One region of the Advenella sp. EE-W14 genome, then DNA from elsewhere that is predicted to be linked to it. Evidence: predicted binding sites of a transcription regulator. Region 1 holds the regulator's gene; the other holds the start of a gene.
What was found. Region 1 encodes HrcA, which represses chaperone genes, less so after heat shock. Its sites were predicted from a motif close to TTAGCACTCNNNNNNNNNGAGTGCTAA; they were not measured.
Positions count from the first base shown of each region.

Region 2: HCX92_RS13265 (co-chaperone GroES) is a predicted target of HrcA. The motif match lies at 2,258-2,284, and genes of this name have one in related genera.

Region 1 is NZ_JAAVNG010000013.1:16,059-21,088, reverse strand. It holds gene recN (DNA repair protein RecN) at 1-447, opposite strand, end outside; gene HCX92_RS12460 (NAD kinase) at 468-1,352, opposite strand; gene hrcA (heat-inducible transcriptional repressor HrcA) at 1,493-2,506, shown strand; gene hemH (ferrochelatase) at 2,520-3,590, shown strand; gene grpE (nucleotide exchange factor GrpE) at 3,731-4,315, shown strand; gene dnaK (molecular chaperone DnaK) at 4,472-5,030, shown strand, end outside.
Region 2 is NZ_JAAVNG010000014.1:52,168-57,197, reverse strand. It holds gene groL (chaperonin GroEL) at 188-1,834, opposite strand; gene HCX92_RS13265 (co-chaperone GroES) at 1,914-2,201, opposite strand; gene HCX92_RS13255 (helix-turn-helix transcriptional regulator) at 2,712-3,038, shown strand; gene arsB (ACR3 family arsenite efflux transporter) at 3,116-4,144, shown strand; gene arsC (arsenate reductase (glutaredoxin)) at 4,184-4,606, shown strand; gene arsH (arsenical resistance protein ArsH) at 4,590-5,030, shown strand, end outside.

The DNA of each region.
Region 1 (5,030 bases):
ATTGTCGGCATGCGCATCGAGTAATTCGCGTTGGGCACTGTTTTTAAGCAGGCTTTGGTGGGCGTGCTGGCCGTGGATGTCTACCAGGTGTTGACCGATGCTGCGTAATTGTGCAAGGTTGGCGGGAACGCCATTGATAAACGCCCGGCTTTTACCCGAGCGGTCAAACACCCGGCGCAGCACCAGCTCGGAGTCATCCATTTCCTGCTCTTGCAGCCAGTCACGCAGGGAGTCCGGGCAGTCGAAAACCGCGCTGATATCGGTTTTATCGGCGCCCTCACGAATGGAATAGGTTTCGGCCCTGCCACCAAGTGCCAGCGCCAACGCATCAATCAGGATGGATTTGCCGGCACCGGTCTCGCCTGAAAAAACGGTAAAACCTTGGTCAAAGTGCAGATCCACCTGATCAACAATGACAAAATCGCGAATGTGTAATGAATGCAGCATGAGTGAGTGTAACCTTGTCTTCAAGACTCGGGCATGATGTTCCAGTGCAGTTTTTTGCGCAGGGTTGAGAAAAAGCTAAGGCCTTTGGGGTGCAAAAACTGAATCTGGTGTTGGGCTTTTTTTACGATAATCTGGTCGCCCAATTGAAGGTTTGACCAGGTTTGCATGTCAAAGTGCACGCTGGCACCCGTTTCGGCACGCCCGATTTCAGTGAGCGTAAGTTTCAGGGTGCCACTGGTTGGAATCACAATGGGGCGATTGGACAATGTTTGTGGGGCAACCGGCACCAGCAGGAAAGCACTGACACCAGGGTGCAAAATGGGGCCATTGGCGCTTAAGGAATAGGCGGTCGAGCCGGTTGGGGTGGCAATAATCAGGCCGTCAGCACGTTGCTTGTACATGAATTCGCCGTCAAGTTCCACGCTGATTTCAATCATGCCGCTACGGCCCGAGCGGTTCAGGACGACATCATTCAGGGCCAGTGCCGTGGTTAAGGTTTGCCCATCCCGAACCACCGAGGCTTCAAGGAGCGTGCGGGATTCCAGGGAGAAATGCCCGTCCAGGACGGACTGGATGGCTTGCAGGGCGTTTTGAAGCGGTATGTCTGTAATGAAACCCAGGCGGCCATGGTTGATGCCAATGAGCGGAATACCGTAGGGGGCCAGTTGGCGGGCGGCGCCCAGCATGGTTCCGTCTCCACCCATCACAATCACCAGGTCAGCCTGCCTGCCAATTTCTTCAATGGTCGCAACAGGCAGTTCAGCGACTCCTGTATTGGTGGCGGTCTCTTTTTCTATCAGAACGGAACGCCCGGCCTTTGTCAGGACTTCTGACAATGCCCGCAAGGGAGCATCCATACCGGAATCCTGATATCGGCCAATTAGTGCGACGGTTGAAAAATGCATGTCAAAAACAATATACAATAAGGTGAAATGTGGATATTACGACATCTTGACCGTAATTTCAGCATGTTCCTGAATACTACGAATGTGTCGCTGGTAAAAAATATCATACATGTAAGTGTGAATTTATAAGATATCGCAATATGGATGAACGCGCTAGTGCTTTACTGAAAGCTTTAATTGAACAATATATCGAGGATGGGCAACCGGTCGGGTCGCGCACGCTGTCAAAGCGCTTTGAGCTTTCTCCGGCCACAATTCGCAATGTCATGGCAGACCTTGAAGAGCTGGGTCTGATCCAAAGTCCGTATACGTCGGCAGGACGGGTGCCAACGCCCAAGGGCTACCGTATGTTTGTAGACCGTCTGCTGGCTGTTCGCCATTATCAGACCTTGTCGCCAGAAAACATCAATAGTGAAATCAAGGATGCCCTGTTGCACGCTTCTCCGGGCAAGGCCATGAATGCCGCGGCCGAGCTGGTGTCCAATTTGACCCAGTTTGCCGGTGTGGTTTTAACACCGCAGCGTTCCCAGGTTTTTCGTCATATCGAATTTATCCGCCTGTCCGAAAAACGCATCTTGCTAATTATTGTTACGCCCGATGGTGATGTGCAAAACCGGATTATTTCCGCGACCCGCGATTATGCCGAACAAGAACTGCTAGAGGCCGGCAACTTTTTCAACCAGCATTTTTCCGGCAAGTCTTTTGACGTGGTTCGTACTGAACTGGCCCGTGAACTGGCGAAACTGAAAGAGGATATTTCACAGCTGATGCAGGCCGCGGTAGATGCCGGCACCGATACTTCAGAACAAGATACCGTACTTATTTCGGGCGAACGTCGTTTGCTGGATGTGACGGACATGACGGCTGACATGAATTATTTGCGCAAAATGTTTGATTTATTCGAGCAAAAAAGCGAATTGATCCAATTGCTCGATATTTCAAGCCGCTCACAAGGCGTCCAGATTTATATTGGCGGTGACTCCCGGTTGGTGCCTATGGAAAATGTCTCGGTCATAACTGCTCCCTATGGGGTCGATGGTAAAATCATTGGCACATTGGGGGTGATCGGCCCCAGCAGAATGTCCTATGATCGAGTAATCCCCATTGTCGATATAACCGCCCGGTTACTATCCAACGCCTTAAGCCAGTACTAAGAACCATAACTTTATGCAGAATATACCTGAACCTGAAAAAAAGCGTGATCAGAACAATATCGTCAACCAACCCCATCAGGATATGAAAGCGGGTGTATTGCTGGTTAATCTGGGTACTCCTTCTTCTTACGCAGCTGCGGATATTCGTCGCTATCTGGCTGAATTCCTTTCTGACAAGCGGGTGGTCGAACTGCCGTCTTTGCTGTGGCAACCCATTTTAAGAGGGGCGATTCTTCCGTTTCGCGCCAGAAAACTGGTGCATAAGTACCAGCAGGTCTGGATGGAAGGCGGCTCGCCCTTGCTGGTTTACAGTCAGGCCCAGGCCCGACGGCTTGCCGAAGGTTTTGCACGCCAGGATCTGGACATACCCGTGGAGCTGGCCATGCGTTATGGCCGGCCTTCACTGGAAACGGCCATGGAAAGCCTGCGTCAGCAACAATGTGAGCGTATCCTGGTGGTGCCCATGTATCCACAATATGCAGCCAGTACCACCGCTACCATTCTGGATCAAATCGCCCGTATCGTGGCCGGTTTTCGTGATCAGCCCGAGTTTCGCTTCATTAAGCGTTTTTACAATGAGCCCGGCTATATCATGGCGCTCCTTGCCAAGATCAGGGCTTTTTGGCAGGAGAACGGCAAGCCGCAGCGTCTATTGCTCAGTTTTCATGGTCTGCCACAGAGCAGTGTCGATCAGGGAGATCCTTATTACAAAGATTGTGAGGGAACGGTTCATCTGTTAAAACAGGCGCTTGCCGATGAGGGTGTTGAACTGGACTTCAGTTTTCAAAGCCGCTTCGGGGCGCAAAAATGGCTTGGTCCGGCAACACAGGACACCCTTGAGTCTTATCCCGCCCAAGGGGTCAAGCGGGTTGATGTCATGTGTCCGGGTTTTGTGGCCGATTGCCTTGAAACCCTGGAGGAAATCCAGCTTGAATGTGCCAGCGCCTTCAAGCAAGCCGGTGGCGAACAGTTCAGATATATTCCTTGCCTGAATAGTGACGACGAGTGGATGAATGGTTTGGACGGGATTGTCAAGCGTCACCTGCAAGGCTGGTGCCCAACGCTGTCAGGTCCAATACGCTAACCATAGACCCTGCCTGGCGCTCATTGGCTGGGTTTGGACGTTTTGGGTGCGGGCGTTTTTTATGAAAACCCCCTCTTGAAATACCGGAATTTGCCTCAATCTAGGGTGCATTGAATATAAACCCATGTTTGGAGAACCGAATGTCACAAGAGAATAATCCTCAAAACTCACAAAATCCGGAACAGCCGCAAAATCCAGAAGTTGAGCAGCAAGCTGATGCAAGCCAAGAGGATACCTTGGAAGAAACCGTACTGATGGAAGAAAATCTGGCCGAGAAATATTCGGAACTTGAAGCCAAGGTTAGCCAATATCATGATGAACTTTTGCGTGCCCGTGCCGAAGTGGAAAATATCCGCCGCCGCTCTCAGGAAGAAGTGGCCAAGGCACGTAAATTCAGTACCGAAAGTTTTGCGGAAAGCCTGGTTCCGGTAAAAGACAGTCTGGAAGCCGCCCTGGCGCTTGAAAACCAGACAATGGAAGCGCTCAGGGAAGGAGTGGAAAGCACCTTGCGTCAGCTAACCCAGGCTTTCGAGCGCAATCATCTCAAAGAAGTGGCACCTGCCGTTGGAGATAAATTTAATCCCAACCTGCATCAGGCCATTTCCTCCGTACCATCCGAAGAGGTCGAAGCCAATTGTATTTTGCAGTCCTTGCAAAAAGGCTATACGATTTCCGAGCGCGTATTGCGTCCGGCGCTGGTCATGGTTTCAGCCGGTAAGCAATAAACCGGTTGGCAGTAAAAAGGCGATAAAAAAAATACGTTACGGATCTTGAAAACGGTTTTTGTATCCCCATATTGAAGGTATCCAACAATCCTGTTTTAAATTATTAAAACAGGATTTTTACAAAATTTCAGATTAGCTATTATTAAGGTAAGCATAATGGGCAAAATTATTGGTATTGACTTGGGTACAACCAACAGCTGTGTGGCCGTCCTTGACGGTGATAAAGTCAGGGTTATTGAAAACGCTGAAGGTGCACGTACCACACCTTCCATCATCGCCTACATGGACGATGGTGAAACACTGGTTGGCGCACCAGCAAAACGTCAGGCAGTCACCAACCCTAAAAACACGTTGTTTGCGGTCAAACGTTTAATTGGTCGCAAATTTGACGAAAGCGCAGTGCAAAAAGATATCGACCTGATGCCTTACAGCATTATCAAGGCCGATAACGGTGATGCATGGGTGGAAGCGCAAGGTAAAAAAATGGCGCCTCCCCAAATTTCCGCAGAAGTATTGCGTAAAATGAAAAAAACGGCCGAAGACTACCTGGGTGAAGAAGTCACCGAGGCGGTTATTACCGTGCCTGCCTATTTCAATGACAGCCAGCGTCAGGCCACCAAAGATGCGGGTCGCATCGCCGGTCTTGATGTCAAGCGCATTATTAACGAACCTACCGCTGCCGCACTGGCTTTCGGTATGGACAAGGCTGAAAAAG
Region 2 (5,030 bases), on a different contig from region 1:
ATGAAAAAAATCGTCACTGGAATGCAGCAGGATTATTGTTAGAGAGGGGCTTGATGAGCCATTTTGGATGGTGGGCAAGAGGATATTGTTTTACAAATGTTTATCGCAAAGAAAAACCCGGGCCAGAGACCCGGGTTCATGTGGCTAAACGGAGCAAGGGAAGACTCCGTTTTATGGGACAGACAGATTAGAATCCGCCCATGCCACCCATACCGCCCATGCCGCCCATGTCAGGCATTGCAGCAGCAGGCTTGTCTTCTACGATTTCGCAAATGGCGGCTTCTGTGGTCAACAGCAGGCTGGCGACAGAGGCTGCGTTTTGCAGTGCTGTACGGGTTACTTTGGTTGGATCCAGAACACCTTGCTCAACCAGGTCACCGTATTCACCGGTAGCTGCGTTATAACCGTAGTTACCTGTGCCGTTGGCAACGTTGTTGACGACGACGCTAGGCTCTTCACCAGCGTTGGCAACGATGGTGCGCAAAGGTGCTTCAATGGCGCGCAGAATCAGTTTGATACCTGCGTCCTGGTCAGCGTTGGCACCGGTCAGGTCTTTGATTGCGTTTTTGGCACGGATCAGGGCAACACCACCGCCAGGAACAATACCTTCTTCAACCGCAGCGCGAGTTGCATGCAGGGCATCTTCAACACGTGCTTTTTTCTCTTTCATTTCAACTTCGGTAGCAGCACCCACGCGGATAACGGCAACACCGCCTGCCAGTTTGGCAACGCGCTCTTGCAGTTTTTCACGATCGTAGTCAGAAGTGGCTTCTTCGATTTGGGTGCGGATTTGTTTAACGCGGGCTTCGATGTTTGCGCTAACGCCAGCACCGTCGATGATGGTGGTGTTTTCTTTGCCTACTTCGATGCGTTTTGCCTGACCCAGATCTTCGATCGTGGCTTTTTCCAGAGACATGCCGGTTTCTTCAGAAATCACGGTACCACCGGTCAGGATGGCGATATCTTCCAGCATGGCTTTACGACGGTCACCAAAACCTGGTGCTTTAACAGCAGTGGTTTTCAGGATACCGCGGATGTTATTGACAACCAGTGTTGCCAGTGCTTCGCCTTCAACATCTTCAGCGATGATCAGCAGAGGACGGCTTGATTTGGCAACTTGTTCCAGTACGGGCAGCAGATCACGGATGTTGCTGATTTTTTTGTCGAAAATCAGAATAAATGGATCTTCCAGGGCAGCAACCTGTTTTTCCTGGTTGTTGATGAAGTAAGGAGACAGGTAACCACGGTCGAATTGCATACCCTCAACAACGTCGAGTTCGTTTTCGAGTGATTTGCCGTCTTCAACAGTGATCACGCCTTCTTTACCCACTTTGTCCATGGCGTTGGCAATGATGTCACCGATAGAAGCATCGCTGTTGGCAGAGATAGAGCCAACCTGGGCGATTTCTTTGCTGGTGGTGCAAGGTTTGGACAGTTTTTTCAGTTCTTCAATGGCAGCGCCAACGGCTTTGTCGATACCGCGCTTCAGGTCCATTGGGTTGATGCCAGCGGCAACGTATTTCAGGCCTTCTTCTACAACAGCCTGTGCCAATACGGTAGCGGTAGTGGTACCGTCACCGGCATTGTCGGAAGTTTTTGAAGCAACTTCTTTAACCAGTTGTGCACCGATGTTTTCAAATTTGTCTTTCAGTTCGATTTCTTTGGCAACGGAAACACCATCTTTGGTAACGGTAGGAGCGCCGAAAGAGCGATCGAGAACAACGTTACGGCCTTTAGGGCCCAATGTTGTTTTAACAGCGTTTGCCAGTGTGTTTACGCCACGCACGATACGAACGCGTGCGTCGTCACCGAATAATACTTGCTTTGCAGCCATTTTGAATTCCTTGATTATGTTTAAGTGCCATCAGTGTGCCTGATAGCAAAAATATGCATTTAAAATAAGTGGTTATTGCTTAAGCAACAACGGCGAGGATTTCGTCTTCGCGGATAACCAGCAGTTCTTCACCGTCTACTTTTACAGACTGGCCAGCATATTTACCGAACAATACTTTGTCACCAACTTTCAGGTCTACAGGCAATACTTTGCCGTCTTCTGTTTTTTTGCCTGGTCCAACAGCAATAACTTCACCTTGATCAGGTTTTTCAGCAGCGCTGTCAGGGATAACAATACCTGATGCTGTTTTCAGCTCGTTGTCTAAGCGCTTGATAATGACGCGATCTTGTAAAGGACGCAATGCCATGGAGAAACTCCTGTCTCTAATTAAGTTGTGTTAAAAAATCAGTAAGGAACCGGTTGTTAGCACTCGGCTTCCTTGAGTGCTAATTATAAGGACGAAACTGAAATTTTCAAGAGGGGGATTTTGAATTGTTACATTTTTGTCGAGGATGCTGTTGGCTTGTGTCGTTTTAGGGGAAAGTATACGAGTTTACAATGGTCACTTTATTTGTCACCTCTATTAATTCAATAATAATTGAATTATAATATTATCGAATAGTGGTGAGTATGTGGCTGAATGCTCCTATCTATAGGTTCGTGCTGAAGAAAGGAGTAAGTAGCAAGCAGTTTTGCACCTTCCTATTGCTTATGAATTTTTTCTTGACAGTGGCTAGCTGCACCAACAGCTGCCTATCGCCTGTTGCCCGAGTGGTTCATGAGAAGCTGGGCATCAGGCATGACAAAATCACCACTATCCATGATGCCAACATCAACTTGGTCGTGGACGCACAGTACAAAGATTTGAGGAGCCGTGATGAATGAACTCGAAGTGGTCAAGGCGCTTGCAGCGCTGGCCCAAGAAACCCGCCTGAAGTTATTTCGCCTGCTGGTGGTAGCAGGCAAAACAGGCTTGACGCCTAGCAGCATGTCGGAGACTTTGGAAGTGTCCACCACGGCCTTGTCTTTTCATCTTAAGGAACTTCACTTTGCTGGCCTGGTGACCAGTGAGCGCCATGGACGCTACGTCATTTACCGGGCAGAACTGGTCAAAATGAATGCTTTGCTGGCTTTTTTGACCGCAGAGTGCTGCCAGGGTGAGGGATGTGCAGACCTTAATGTGTCTGCTTGTGTGAATGGTTGAATGGCCTTTTGGGATGGGCCCGTGTCATCACATCCTTACAACGTATTTTTCTAGTGAGCCGCAGATAAAGGTAGATTATGGGAATTTTTGAACGTTTTTTAACAGTGTGGGTCGCCTTGGGCATTGGCGCTGGTGTAGTGCTGGGGCTGTGGTTGCCTGGGTTTTTTCAGACTGTGGCCGCCTTGGAATATGCACAAGTCAACCTTGTGGTGGCGGTATTTATCTGGGTGATGATTTACCCAATGATGATTCAGATTGACTGGCACGCCGTCAAAGACGTAGGCAAGCGCCCACAGGGCTTGCTCCTAACGCTGGTGGTCAACTGGCTCATCAAGCCTTTCACCATGGCGGCTTTAGGTGTGCTGTTTTTCCAGTACCTGTTTGCCCCTTGGGTGGATCCGCAATCGGCCAGCGAATACATTGCCGGCATGATTTTGCTCGGGGTAGCGCCATGTACGGCTATGGTATTTGTCTGGAGCCAATTAGTCAAAGGTGATGCCAACTACACCTTGGTACAGGTGTCGGTGAACGACCTCATCATGGTGGTGGCTTATGCCCCGATTGCAGCCTTTTTGCTGGGGGTGACCAACGTGACGGTGCCCTGGGAAACGCTGGTTCTGAGCACTGTATTGTATGTGGTGCTGCCACTGGCGGCGGGTATGCTGACACGACACTTGGTGCTCCAGCGGTCGTCCCAGGCCTTGACTGCTTATGTGGCAGCGCTTAAACCGTGGTCTATTGTCGGACTGATTGCGACGGTGGTGTTGCTGTTTGGATTCCAGGCAGAAACCATCGTGGCCCAGCCAGGTGTGATTGGACTGATTGCCGTGCCCTTGGTGCTGCAGACCTATGGCATTTTCTTCATCAGCTGGTGGATGGCGAAAAGGCTGAAGCTGCCGCACAACGTAGCAGGTCCTGCCTGCCTGATTGGCACGTCCAACTTTTTCGAATTGGCGGTGGCAGTGGCTATTTCTTTGTTCGGCCTAAATTCGGGCGCGGCCTTGGCCACCGTGGTGGGGGTGCTGGTGGAAGTGCCCGTTATGCTGTCTTTGGTGGCTATGGTGAACGCCTGGCGTCCCTCATCACTTGACCGTGCCCCTCTCTGACACCCCAAAGTATCAAGATTTTTACGAGGAATATCTGTAATGACTGACATCACGATTTACCACAACCCCCAGTGTGGCACCTCACGCAATACGCTGGCGATGATTCGCAACAGCGGTGTGGAGCCTCAGGTCATTGAATACCTGAAAACACCCCCCAGTCGCGAGGAGCTGATGAGCTTGGTGCAAGCCATTGGTCTGAGCTTGCGCGATGTGCTGCGTCAAAAGGGGACCCCCTACGACGAACTCGGACTGGGTAATCCAGCGCTGACGGATGCTCAATTGCTAGATGTGGTGGCGCAATACCCCATCCTGATACAGCGCCCCATCGTTAAGACACCGCTGGGTGTGCGCCTGTGCCGTCCTTCCGAGCGAGTACTGGAAATTTTGCCGAACCCGCAGCAAGGTCCGTTCACCAAAGAGGATGGAGAAGTCGTGATTGGAAAGGATGGACAACGTGCTTAAAAAAGAGACCAAATCACTGGCTGATTTGCCCGCAGCAGCACCGGAACATTTTCGGGTTCCAGACCCCGAACGCTTGGCTAATCCCATTCGCTCCAACCATCCACCTCGCATTTTGTTGTTGTATGGGTCATTGCGTGAGCGCTCTTTCAGCCGCCTGCTGGTCGAAGAAGCCGAGCGCTTGCTGCAAGCCATGGGAGCAGAAACCAAAATCTTCAATCCCAGCGGACTGCCTCTGCCCGACGATGCGACAGAGAGCCATCCCAAAGTGCAGGAGCTGCGCAGCCTGGCGCAGTGGGCCGAAGGCATGGTGTGGTGCTCGCCCGAGCGCCATGGAGCGATGACGGGCATCATGAAGGCTCAGATTGACTGGATTCCCCTGTCTGTAGGTGCTGTGCGACCCACTCAGGGCAAGACGCTGGCAGTG